Regions from separate parts of the Streptomyces sp. NPDC049887 genome, predicted to be linked through region 2. Evidence: riboswitches for the same ligand, from Rfam matches in the RefSeq annotation. Region 2 holds a riboswitch; each other region holds the start of a gene.
What was found. A riboswitch is a leader RNA that binds a small molecule or an ion and turns the genes downstream of it on or off. The one in region 2 is predicted to bind cobalamin.
Positions count from the first base shown of each region.

Region 1: another riboswitch for cobalamin. It lies ahead of metE (5-methyltetrahydropteroyltriglutamate--homocysteine S-methyltransferase); the one in region 2 lies ahead of AB0J10_RS20315 (energy-coupling factor ABC transporter permease).
Region 3: another riboswitch for cobalamin. It lies ahead of AB0J10_RS09865 (prenyltransferase/squalene oxidase repeat-containing protein); the one in region 2 lies ahead of AB0J10_RS20315 (energy-coupling factor ABC transporter permease).

Region 1 is NZ_JBFAMM010000018.1:137,735-142,005, reverse strand. Features, by position in the region: gene AB0J10_RS22175 (lipase family protein) at 542-1,660, shown strand; cobalamin riboswitch at 2,029-2,251, shown strand; gene metE (5-methyltetrahydropteroyltriglutamate--homocysteine S-methyltransferase) at 2,417-4,271, shown strand, end outside.
Region 2 is NZ_JBFAMM010000016.1:28,742-33,012, reverse strand. Features, by position in the region: gene dhaK (dihydroxyacetone kinase subunit DhaK) at 1-696, shown strand, start outside; gene dhaL (dihydroxyacetone kinase subunit DhaL) at 790-1,386, shown strand; gene AB0J10_RS20320 (PTS fructose transporter subunit IIA) at 1,383-1,787, shown strand; cobalamin riboswitch at 1,804-2,025, shown strand; gene AB0J10_RS20315 (energy-coupling factor ABC transporter permease) at 2,054-2,746, shown strand; gene AB0J10_RS20310 (energy-coupling factor ABC transporter substrate-binding protein) at 2,743-3,111, shown strand; gene cbiQ (cobalt ECF transporter T component CbiQ) at 3,118-3,867, shown strand; gene AB0J10_RS20300 (ATP-binding cassette domain-containing protein) at 3,876-4,271, shown strand, end outside.
Region 3 is NZ_JBFAMM010000006.1:134,552-138,822, reverse strand. Features, by position in the region: gene AB0J10_RS09875 (aldehyde dehydrogenase) at 1-245, opposite strand, end outside; gene AB0J10_RS09870 (MBL fold metallo-hydrolase) at 535-1,599, shown strand; cobalamin riboswitch at 1,786-1,920, shown strand; gene AB0J10_RS09865 (prenyltransferase/squalene oxidase repeat-containing protein) at 2,031-3,290, shown strand; gene AB0J10_RS09860 (SCO2322 family protein) at 3,290-3,958, shown strand; gene AB0J10_RS09855 (energy-coupling factor transporter transmembrane protein EcfT) at 4,264-4,271, shown strand, end outside.

The DNA.
Region 1 (4,271 bases), on a different contig from region 2:
CGTCACTCAGGTAGGCCATTCGGCAGGCGCGGTCTCACCCGCGAGCCTGCGACAGCGCCGTCGGAGAACCCGACAGGCCTTCCCGGCTCCGGGGAACACCGGAGCCGGGAACAGCAACCCCAATGGCGCACCGAACCGGCCCTCGGCAGGCGCAGGTCCCCCTGGCCTCCTACGGTCAACGATGACTGCACAGCCACCGTCCCTAAGCCCCGGACTCACGCTTCGGCGCACTGATGGAGGCTCAGGATGAGAAGAAGACGAAAGCGGGGTCGCGGGTATGGCCGACGCAGCGATACAGACTCCTCCGCCAGGGCCGTCCCCCCGCGCTGGGCTCCCGAAGGAGCCGGGCCGGTGCAGACTCCGCCGGAGGGCCTTGCTTCGCAGGGAGAGAGCATGTGCGGTCGTGCTGCTGGCCGGGCTCCTCATCGGTGGGTACATCGCTCCATCGGGAGGCCCGGGCGGTCCCACCGATGCCGCACGCAACGGGGACGTAGTAGGTGTTCCAACCCACCTGCGCAATGTGCCCCAGGGGATTTCTGCTGTGGCCGACGGAAAACTGCTCGTGTACCGCATGCCGGGTATGCGGGGGAACCAAGTCAATGCGACGGCCATGCTGTTCCTTCCCAAGAAGGCACCTCCGGCAGGAGGTCGGCCGCTCGTCGTGTGGGGCCACGGAACCGTCGGATGGGCACCGCAGTGCGCGCCCAGCGTCCAACTCCAGGAACACAAAACCTGGGTCGACGGCCCGAACGACGCCTTGCTGGCAGCCGTCCTGAAGATGGGCATCGCCGTCGTCGCGCCGGACTACGAGGGGCTGGGGCCCGCGTCCGCGGGCGTCACCGCGGGCCACGGCTACTACGACCTGTCCAGTGAGGGCAACTCCATGATCTTCGCCGCGGTCGCCGCGCAGCGATACCTGGGCGACAGGCTGTCAGGGCAGTGGGTCCCAGCGGGATGGTCGGAAGGCGGCTTCGCAGCACTTGCCGCCGCCTACTACTCAGACTCTGCCACCAAGGCAGACCCGGACCTGGAATACCGCGGTGCCATCACCCTTGCCCCGGTCCCAGACGTGCCCGCCATGAACAGAATCCTGTGGCAGGTCATCGACAACGCGTCCCAATCCGGGCTCCCCCCGACGGACCACCAGATCGACCAGTTGGTCTTCGCCAACGCAGAAACCATCTACTTCACGAAGACCGAACGATACGCGGGCTACCACGTCGACCCCAGCCAGGTCTACGGCCCGAGAATGCTCAGGTTTTACCACCAGGACTGGCAGCGATGCCTGGACGACCTGAACGCACTTGTCAAGCAGGACATCCGGAACTATCTGGCTGCCTCCCCGTCACACCGTCCGGACTCGTATCCGGGGGTTCGCGGAGACACACCCAACTCGCTTCCGGAGAACAGACGGTTCTTCGAACAGAACCAGGGCAAGCTCGAAGCCTCGACCCTGCCGGGCTCGGTCCTGTGGCTGTACGGGACGGACGACATCACCAGCCCGAACTCCGTCACCTACAACGTCGTCAACAAGATGGTGGCCAACGGCAACGACATCAACCTCTCTGTCCTGGAAGGGGCAGGCCACTACGACGTCCCCGTCGTCGGCCTACCGCTGATCCAGGCTCGCCTCAAACAACTCTTCGCAATGGAGTCATAACGACCTGCCCCCGGTCCACCGGGTTTGCCGGCCCGCTCCCAGTCTCCGGCCGTGTACGGGTGCACGGGACCGGCCAGCACCATCATCAGCCCCATCTCGTCTCACACGAGAGCCCGTCACAGATCCGGTTCCACGTCTCCCGGTCGACCATGCCGGCCTCCACCCGGACAACCGCGGGTACGGCCCACCGGCCAGGTGGTCCTCCACCATCTCGGCGAACTCAACCTGCGGATCGGGAACGTGACCGACCCGCCGACGGTGCAAAGCACCCTCGGGCGTCCAACTCCACGTTTTCGGTCTCCTCGGTATCGAAGTCGCACGAACCGCTGGTCGCAGACCCGAATCGGTGATCTGCGAAGCACGGGTCTAGGCTGACCTGTGCAACTGGTTCGCCCCGTCCTCCAGGCGGGGCGTCGCAAGAGGGAACCCGGTGGGAATCCGGGACTGCCCCGCAGCGGTGAGCGGGAACGACCGCCGTCAAACGCACTGGGACCTCCGTACGGGCCTGGGAAGCGACGGCCATTAGGTGTCCTCCGGTCAGGGGGGACGTGCCCGCGAGTCCGAAGACCTGCCCGTTGCCCGCGCGCGGACGACTCCGTGCGCGGACATCCCGGTGACCTCGAGGGCGGGTCGGCGTACACACCAGGCGAACGGCCGTGCCTTGTCTCGCACGCTCGCACCGTCCGGTTCGTCACCCCTTCGCGCTCTCGTCCGGCCTCCGGGATCTCAGGGATTCATCTCGCGAAGGAGATCTCCGTGACATCGAAGTCCGCAGCCGAGGCAGCACGGGCCACCGTGTACGGCTACCCCCGCCAGGGCCCGAACCGGGAACTGAAGAAGGCCGTCGAGGGCTACTGGAAGGGCCGGGTCACCGCCGACGCCGTCCGTGCCACCGCCGCCGAACTGCGCCGCTCGAACTGGCAGCAGCTCGCCGAGGCCGGCATCCACGAGGTGCCCACCGGTGACTCCTCGTTCTACGACCACGTCCTCGACACCACCGTGATGGTCGGCGCGATCCCCGAGCGCCACCGCGCCGCCGTCGAGGCCGACGCCCTGAGCGGCTACTTCGCCATGGCGCGCGGCACGCAGGACGTGGCGCCGCTGGAGATGACGAAGTGGTTCGACACCAACTACCACTACCTGGTCCCGGAGCTGGGTCCGGACACCGTGTTCACAGCCGACTCGACCAAGCAGGTCGCCGAGCTGAGGGAAGCCCTGGCCCTCGGACTGACCGCGCGCCCCGTCCTGGTCGGCCCGGTCACGTACCTCCTGCTCGCCAAGCCCGCCCCCGGCGTATCCGCGGACTTCGAGCCGCTCACCCTCCTGGACCGGCTGCTGCCCGTGTACGCCGAGATCCTCGCCGACCTGCGCTCGGCCGGCGCGGAATGGGTGCAGCTCGACGAGCCCGCACTCGTCCAGGACCGCACCCCGGCCGAGCTGAACGCCGCCGAGCGCGCCTACCGCGAGCTCGGCGCCCTCACCGACCGGTCCAGGCTGCTCGTCGCCTCGTACTTCGACCGGCTCGGCGACGCCCTGCCGGTGCTGGCCAAGGCCCCGGTCGACGGACTCGCCCTGGACTTCACCGAGTCCGCCGCCGCCAACCTGGACGCCCTCGCCGCCGTCGGCGGACTTCCCGGAAAGCGCCTGGTCGCGGGGGTGGTCAACGGCCGCAACATCTGGGTCGACGACCTGGAGAAGTCGCTGTCCACCCTCGCCACCCTGCTCGGACTGGCCGACCGGGTCGACGTGGCCGCCTCGTGCTCGTTGCTCCATGTGCCGCTGGACACGGCCCCGGAGCGGGACATCGAGCCGCGGATCCTGCGCTGGCTCGCCTTCGCGAAGCAGAAGACGGCCGAGATCGTCACCCTCGCCAAGGGTCTCGCCCAGGGCACCGACACGATCACCGCGGAACTCGCCGCCAACCGTGCCGCTCTGGCCTCCCGAGCGGGCTCCCCCATCACACACGACCCGGACGTACGGTCCCGTGTCGCGGCGGTCGCCGAGGCCGACGGCCGCCGCTCCCAGCCCTACACCGAACGGGCCGCCGCCCAGCGCGCCCATCTCGGGCTGCCCCTGCTGCCGACCACCACGATCGGTTCCTTCCCGCAGACCGGCGAGCTGCGTGCGGCCCGCGCCGACCTGCGCGCCGGCCGGATCGACGCCGCCGGCTACGAGGAGCGCATCAGGGCCGAGATCCAGGAGGTCATCTCCTTCCAGGAGAAGACCGGCATCGACGTACTGGTGCACGGCGAGCCCGAACGCAACGACATGGTCCAGTACTTCGCCGAGCAACTCACCGGCTACCTCGCCACCCAGCACGGCTGGGTGCAGTCCTATGGCACCCGCTACGTCCGCCCGCCGATCCTGGCCGGCGACATCTCCCGCCCCGAGCCGATGACGGTGCCCTGGACGCGGTACGCCCAGTCCCTCACGTCCCGCCCGGTCAAGGGCATGCTCACCGGTCCGGTGACCCTGCTCGCCTGGTCGTTCGTCCGCGACGACCAGCCCCTCGGCGAGACCGCCCGCCAGGTGGCCCTCGCCCTGCGCGACGAGGTGAACGATCTGGAGGCTGCCGGGACGTCCGTCATCCAGGTGGACGAGCCCGCGCTGC
Region 2 (4,271 bases):
CTCTTCGTGGTGAAGAACTACACCGGCGACGTGCTGAACTTCGACATGGCCCAGGAACTCGCCGAGGACGAGGGCGTCCAGGTGGCCAAGGTGCTCGTCAACGACGACGTGGCCGTGCAGGACAGCCTCTACACGGCGGGCAGGCGCGGTACGGGCGCGACGCTCTTCGTGGAGAAGATCGCGGGTGCCGCGGCGGAGGAGGGGGCGCCGCTGGAGCGGGTCGAGGCCGTCGCCCGCCGGGTCAACGAGCGGTCGCGCAGCTTCGGCGTCGCGCTCAGCGCGGTGACGACCCCGGCCAAGGGCAGTCCGACCTTCGATCTGCCCTCCGGTGAGCTGGAGTTGGGGATCGGCATCCACGGCGAGCCCGGCCGGGAGAGGCGGCCGATGATGACGTCGCGGGAGATCGCGGACTTCGCGGTGAACGCGGTCCTGGAGGATCTGCAGCCGTCGAGTCCGGTGCTGGCGCTGGTCAACGGCATGGGCGCGACACCGCTGCTGGAGCTGTACGGCTTCAACGCGGAGGTCCACCGGGTGCTCGCCGAGCGGGCCGTTCCGGTGGCCCGGACCCTGGTCGGCAACTACGTCACCTCGCTCGACATGGCGGGCTGCTCGGTGACGCTGTGCGAGGCGGACGAGGAGATCCTGCGGCTGTGGGACGCCCCCGTGGAGACGCCCGCGCTGCGCTGGGGCCGCTGAGCCATGCCCGGCCCGGCCGACGGCGGCTCCGCGTCCGCGGGCCGCGACGACGCGCGCGGGGGAGCCGGTGCGTCACGAGAAGGAGGCGGCGCTGTGCTCGACGCGGATTTCTTCCTCCGCTGGATGAACGCCCTGGCCGAGGCGGTGGACCGCGAGGCGGCCCGGCTGACCGAACTCGACGCCGCGATCGGGGACGCCGACCACGGTACGAATCTGCAGCGGGGTTTCACGGCGGTGCGGGCGGCGCTGGAGAAGGACGTGCCGGACACCCCCGGTGCGGTACTGATGCTGACCGGGCGGCAGTTGATCTCGACGGTCGGCGGGGCGTCGGGACCGCTGTACGGGACGCTGTTGCGGCGGGCCGGCAAGGCGCTCGGCGACGAGGCCGAGGTGACGCGGGCACAGCTCGCCGAGGCGCTGCGCGCGGGGATCGCGGCGGTGGCGCAGCTCGGCGGCGCGAAGGCCGGGGACAAGACGATGCTGGACGCGCTGGAGCCCGCGGCCGCGGCGCTGGACGAGTCCTTCGCGGCCGCTCGGGAGGCCGCCGACGAGGGCGCGGCGGCGACCGTGCCGATGCTGGCCCGCAAGGGGCGGGCGAGCTATCTGGGCGAGCGCAGCATCGGGCATCAGGATCCGGGGGCGACGTCCTCCGCCCTGCTGGTCGGGGCCCTCGAGGAGGCGGCACGATGACCGGCCCGGTCGGGATCGTCCTCGTCTCCCACAGCGCGCAGGTCGCGGAGTCGGTGGCCGACCTCGCCCGCAGGCTGGCCGGCGCCGGCGACGCCGTACCGGTCGCCGCGGCGGGCGGGACCGCGGACGGCGGCCTCGGCACCAGTTCGGAGCTGACGGCGCGTGCCGCGCACGAGGTGGACCGGGGCGCCGGGGTGGCCGTGCTGGTCGACATCGGCAGCGCCGTGCTGACGGTCAAGGCGCTGCTGGCCGAGGGCGACGAACTCCCGGAGGGGACCAGGCTGGTGGACGCGCCGTTCGTGGAGGGCGCCGTCGCCGCGGTGGTCACCGCGTCCGCCGGCGCGGATCTGGACGCGGTGGAGGCGGCGGCCGCCGAGGCGTACGACTATCGCAAGGTGTGACCGTGCGCATCCGTGCGCGGCTTGTGATGCACCTGGTCAACGCACTAATGTCGCAGGGCCTTGGTGAACGGGAAACCGGTGGAGTACCGGTGCGGCCCTCGCCACTGTGATCGGGAAGTCCGGCTCTCTCCGCAAGGAAGCCACTGGACCGCCACGGGAGACCGTGGTGTCCGGGAAGGCGGAGCCCGGGCGGCAGGACCCGTCAGCCAGGAGACCGGCCAGGGCGCGTTGTCCATCCACGAGGTGCTGGAGAGGGTCTCCCAACCATGCATATAGCCGAGGGGTATCTGCCCCCTGTGCACGCCGCCGCCTGGGGCGTCGCGTCCGCCCCCTTCGTGATCCACGGCGTACGGGCGCTCACCCGTGAGGTCAGGGCGAATCCCGAGTCCACCCTGCTGCTCGGCGCGTCGGGGGCCTTCACCTTCGTCCTGTCGGCACTCAAGATCCCTTCCGTGACCGGCAGTTGCTCGCATCCGACCGGCACGGGGCTGGGCGCGATCCTGTTCCGGCCACCGATCATGGCCGTGCTCGGCACGATCACCCTGCTCTTCCAGGCCCTGCTGCTGGCCCACGGCGGACTGACCACGCTCGGCGCGAACGTGTTCTCGATGGCGATCGTCGGGCCGTGGGCCGGCTTCGGGGTGTACGCGCTGCTGCGGCGGTCCGGGGTGTCGCTGATGGTGGGCGTTTTCTTCGGCGCGTTCGTCGCGGACCTGTCCACGTACTGCGTCACCAGCGTGCAGCTGGCGCTGGCGTTCCCCGACCCGGGCAGCGGCGTGGCCGGAGCCCTGGCCAAGTTCGGCGGCATCTTCGCGCTCACCCAGATCCCGCTGGCCGTCAGCGAGGGCCTGCTCACCGTGCTGGTGATGCGGCTGCTCGTGCAGTCCAGCAAGGGTGAGCTGACCCGCCTCGGAGTGCTCCTCCAGGGCGGGGCCAAGAAGGAGGCCGCGGTCCGATGAGCCGTAACGCGAAGATCAACACACTGCTGGTGGCGATCGTGGCGGCGCTGGCGGTGCTGCCGCTCGCCCTCGGTCTGGGCGACCACAAGGAGGAGCCCTTCACGGGCGCCGACGGGGAGGCGGAGACCGCGATCACGGAGATCGCACCGGACTACGAGCCGTGGTTCGCGCCGCTCTACGAACCTCCGTCCGGGGAGGTCGAGTCGGCGCTGTTCGCCCTCCAGGCGGCCCTGGGTGCCGGTGTCCTGGCGTACTACTTCGGGCTGCGCAAGGGGCGGCGGCAGGGTGAGGCGCGGGCGGTGGCCGGGGAGGCGCCGGCCGCCGGTTCCGCGGGGCTTTCCGATACCGCGGGCCCGGGCGCGTAGCCGCCGATGCTGCCGATCGACGCGGCGGCGCACGGCAGTCGCTGGCGCCGCCGTCATCCGTGCGAGAAGGCGGCACTCGGGCTCGGACTGACGGTCTGCGCCGTCGCGCTGCCGCCGTGGCCGGGCGCCGTCCTGGTCGCCGCGGCGGCCGTGTCCGTACTGCTCGGGCCCGCCGGGGTGGCTCCGCGGCAGCTGTGGCGGGCGTGGCGCGTGCCGCTTGGGTTCTGTGTCACGGGCGCGGTGCCCCTGCTGTTCTCGGTGGGCGGCCCCGACGGCTTCCTGGCGCTCGCGCCCGACGGCCCCGCGGACGCCGTGCGGATCCTGCTGCGGACGTCCGCCGCCTCGCTCGGGGTGCTGCTGTTCGCGTTCACCACGCCGGTGTCGGACGTGCTGCCCCGGCTGGTCCGGGCCGGGGTGCCCGGGCCCGTCGTGGACGTGGCCCTGGTGATGTACCGGATCGGCTTTCTGCTGCTCGACGCGGTGCACCGGATCCGTCAGGCGCAGGCGGCCCGGCTCGGGCACACGACCCGGGCGGCGGCCTGGCGGTCCCTCGCCGGGCTCGCCGCGACCGCCTTCGTGCGGGCCTTCGACCGGGCCCAGCGGCTGCAGACCGGACTCGCCGGGCGCGGCTACGACGGAACGCTGCGGGTCCTGGTGCCGCCCGCGACGGTGTCGGCCCGCTTCCTGGCGGCGACCGCCGGGCTGCTGGCGGGGATCGTCGCCCTCACCCTCGTACTGGAAAGGTCCGTACTGTGAGAACGTCCGTGGACGCGAGCGTACCCGGGGCCGGGGCGCCCGTGGTGGAACTGGCCGGCGCTGGATTCTCCTACCCGGACGGCCCGCCGGTGCTGCGCGGTGTCGACTTCGCCGTGCCGGGCGGACGTTCCCTGGCGCTGCTGGGCCGCAACGGCAGCGGCAAGACGACCCTGATGCGGCTCCTCAGCGGCGGGCTTCGCTGCGAGGAGGGCCGGTTGCTGCTGGACGGCGAGCCGGTGGCGTACGACCGCGGCGGGCTGACCCGGCTGCGGACGACGGTGCAGCTGGTCGTGCAGGATCCGGACGACCAGCTGTTCGCCGCTTCGGTGGGCCAGGACGTGTCGTTCGGGCCGATGAACCTGGGGCTGCCGGAGCCGGAGGTACGGGCCCGGGTCGCCGAGGCA
Region 3 (4,271 bases), on a different contig from region 2:
ATCGCGTCCTTGATCCTGCCGACGACCTCGATGCGCTCCTCGAGCGGCGTCCTCGGCCAGGGCCCGTGGTCGAAGGCGGCACGCGCGGCCGCGACCGCCCGGTCGACGTCGGCCCGCGAGGCGTGCGGGACGCGTCCGATGACCTGCTCGGTGTGCGGTGAGACCACCTCGATGGTGTCCGTGCCGAGGGGGTCGACCAGTTCCCCGCCGACGAAGAGTTTCCCGTGCTCCACCAGTTCGGACATGACGACTGCCTCCCGCGACCCCGGCTCTCCGAGCGCTCCAGCATTTCTGACGGCATTTCAGATACGCCGACCGCCTGAACAGATACCAGTTCCCGCCGGAGGAGTCCACGGCCGGGACCCGCACCCGGGAGGCAGACGCGCGGCCGCGGAACGCCTCCGGGACGCACCCGCGGACCGTCGCTTCCGCCCCGGCCCGGCACACCTCCGAGCCCTTTGCAATGAAGTCGACTTGGGCGACGATTGGAACGGGTTCTCGTTCTTGGGCCCGGGCCGGGAGGATGGGGAGCCGATGACGCGGGTGACGGAGCACGGCGGCGGTGTGTGGTCCCTCGAGGTCCCCATCCCGGACAACCCCCTGGGACACACGCTGGTCCACGTCCTGGACACCGGCCGCGGACCCGTCCTCGTCGACACCGGATGGGACGACCCCGCCTCCTGGACGGCGCTCTCGGACGGCCTGGCCGAACTGGGCCTCGCGGTGGCCGACGTCCACGGCGTACTCGTCACCCACCACCACCCCGACCACCACGGGCTGTCCGGCAGGGTCCGCGAGGCGTCCGGCGCCTGGGTCGCGATGCACGCGGCCGACATCGCCGTCGTCCGCCGCACCCGGGAGGCCCGGCCCGGGGCCTGGCTCGACTACCTGGTCGGGAAGCTCGCCGCCGTCGGGGCGCCGGAGGAGCACCTCGCCCCGCTGCTCGCGGCCCGCGAGAGCGGCCGGACGCGGGCCCTTCCCGGGCTGCGGGCGGCCCTGCCCGACCGCGAGATCGCGCCCGGCGAACTGGTGGACCTCGCCGGGCGGCGGCTGCGGGCGATCTGGACTCCCGGCCACACGCCCGGTCATGTGTGCCTGCACCTGGAGGAGGAGCACCCGGCGAACCTCCCCGGCCGCGGCCGCCTCTTCTCGGGCGACCATCTGCTCCCCGGCATCAGCCCCCACATCGGCCTGTACGAGGACCCCGACGACGGCGCGGTCACCGACCCCCTCGGCGACTACCTGGACTCCCTGGAACGCGTCGGCCGCCTCGGCGCCGCCGAGGTTCTCCCGGCGCACCAGCACGCCTTCACCGACGCCCCGGCCCGGGTCCGGGAGCTCCTCGCCCACCACGAGGAGCGGCTGACCGGGCTGCTGTCCCTTCTCGCCGAACCTCTCACCCCGTGGCAGTTGGCCGAGTGCATGGAGTGGAACCGGCCGTGGGACGAGATCCCCTACGGCTCCCGCACCATCGCCGTCTCGGAGGCCGAGGCCCATCTGCGCCGCCTGGTGAAACTGGGCCGGGTGGAAGCCGTGCCGGGCAGCGACCCGGTGACGTACACCGCGGTGGGCCGAGCCGGGGCGCGCGGACTGCGATGAACACGGCTCGCGCCGTGATCCGCGCTGGCCGGACCCCTCACGCCGTCCGCTCCGGCCCCGCGAGATCCACTCGAGGCCGCACCCCCGCACGAGCCGCCGGCCCCGCCGTGATCCGTGCGAGGCCCGGGGGACAGGCCGCCGAGGGCCTCCGCCGTACTGGGCCGCCCGTCCCGAGGGGCGGGGATTACGGACCGGTAGAGTGTGCGAGTCGTCATCACACCCGTACGGGGGGAAGCCGGTGCGAATCCGGCACTGACCCGCAGCCGTGAGCCGCCGTCGCAGGCGGCGAGTCGGAATGCCCCGTACCGGCCGTGACCGGCTCGCGCCATCGGGACCGGCCCGCTGGCAGGCACCGTCGAGGAATACGGGGCCGGAGCCTGGTACCTCAGCGTGCCTGTGCCCGGCTCCCCGCAGGAGAGGCCCAGCCCGCCATGTCCGTTCGCCGCAGCGCAGCAGCGCTCGCCGCCGCTTCCGCCGTGTTCTGCGTGGCCGCTGCCCCGGCAGCGACGGCCGCCCCCACCCCCTCCCCGTCGGCCGCGCTCCCGACCGGGCTCTACGGCACGAAGGACCCCACCTACGACGGTGTGTGGCGGCAGTCGCTGGCCCTGCTCGCCCAGGATGTCGTCAAGACCGTGCCCGCCGAGCAGGCCGTCGGGTGGCTCACCGGGCAGCAGTGCGAGAACGGCGGCTTCGCCTCCTACCGCGCGGACGTCTCCGGGCCGTGCGACGCGAAGACGGTGATGGACACCAACGCCACCGCCGCGGCGGTACAGGCCCTGCGTGCCCTCGGCGGCCACGGGGACGCCGTGAACAAGGGCCTCGAGTGGCTGAGGTCCGTGCAGAACGAGGACGGCGGCTGGAGCTACAACCCGGGCATGCCGTCCGACGCGAACTCCACGTCCGTCGTGATCGGCGCCTTCGCCGCGGCCAAGGCGCGGCCGGGCGAGGTGAAGTCGAAGAGCGGCAAGAACCCGTTCGACGCGCTGGTCACGTTCGCCGTGCCGTGCTCGGACAAGGCCGGGGGCGGTGCCTTCGCCTACCAGCCGGACAAGACCGGAAAGCTCCTCGCCAACGGCGACGCCACCGCGGCCGCCGTGCTCGCCGGGCTGGGCCGCGGCCTGGTCGTCTCCGGCCCGGAGCCGGACGGCGCCCCCGCCGCCTGCGCCTCCCCGGCGAAGGCCACCCCGGAGCAGTCGGCCCGCAACGGCGCCGCGTACCTGGCCACGGCGCTGGCGAAGACCGGCCATCTGGACTCGCCGCCGATGCCGGGCGCCGCCGACCCGTCCCCGCTCCCGGACTTCGGCAACACGGCGGACGCGGTCCTCGCGCTCTCCGCCGCCGGGCACGGCGACAAGGCGGACACGGCGGTCCGATGGCTGGAGAAGAACTCCGCCGCGTGGGCGAAGGACGGCGGCCCGGCGGCGTACGCGCAGCTCATCCTCGCCGCGCACGCCCACGGCGACGACCCGCGGGACTTCGGCGGCGCCGACCTCGTACGACAGCTGAACGCGACCGGTCCCGAGCCGGTCTCCACCACCGCGCCGCCCGCTCCGCGGGCGAAGAGCGACGCGGGCGAGGAGCACAAGGGCGGAGACAGCGCCGGAATCTGGTGGATCGTCGGTGCCGGCCTCGCGGCGGGTGCGGGCATAGGCATCCTGATCAGCGGCCGCCGCAAGAGCAGGCAGCCGTGATGCACCGGCGAGTGATCTCGCTCCTCCTCGCGCTCGGCGCCGTGCTCGCGGTACCGGGCGTGGCGGGGCAGGCGCAGGCGGCCGGCTACCGGTACTGGTCGTTCTGGCAGTCCGACGGCGCCGCTTGGGCCTACGCCACCCAGGGACCGGCCACGGCGCGGCCGGCCGACGGTTCGGTCGACGGATACCGCTTCTCCGTCAGCGCGGACTCGCAGGACTCGGCGAAGCCGCGTACCGCCCCCTCCTTCTCGCAGTTGTGCGCGGACACGCCGGCGAAGCCCGGCACCAAGCGGGTCGGGATCGTGATCGACTTCGGCACCGAGGCGGACGCGCCGTCCGGTGAGAAGCCCCCGTCCGCACCGGCGTCCGGCTGCGCCGCGGTCCCCTCCGACGCCACCAGCGCGGAGGCCCTGGCGGCGGTGGCCAAGCCCCTCCGCTACAACTCGGACGCGCTGCTGTGCGCGATCTCCGGTTACCCGAGGACGGGCTGCGGCGAGCAGGTCCCGGCCGGGGGCCCGGCGTCCGAGGAGTCGGGCGCGCCCGCCCCGCCGGCCGGGAAGCCCTCCGGGGCGGCCGACGGAGGCCCTTCGCTGGGGCTCTTCGCGGGCATCGCGGCCTTGCTCGCGCTGGGCGGGGCGGCGTTCTGGCAGTCCCGCCGCCGCGGATGACCCCGCCACCCGCGCCCCCGCCGCCGGACGATCCCGTGCAGCCGCACGGACGGCGTCGCAACGTCCGGCTGCTGGGCGGCGTCCCGCACGCCCGCCCCGGAGACGACCCGGGCGCGGACACGGGCTCCCACCACGGTGCCGGCGAGGGCCCGGGCGCGGAGAGAGACTCCGGTCGAGGTTCCGGAAACGACCCGGACGCCGGCACCCTGGACGGCCCGGTCGGCGGCCCCGTCGGCGGCCCCGCAAACGACCCTGGCGCGGGCGTCGGGAGCGGCGAGCGCGGTGCCGCGCCCCGCGGCGGTCGACTGTCCGG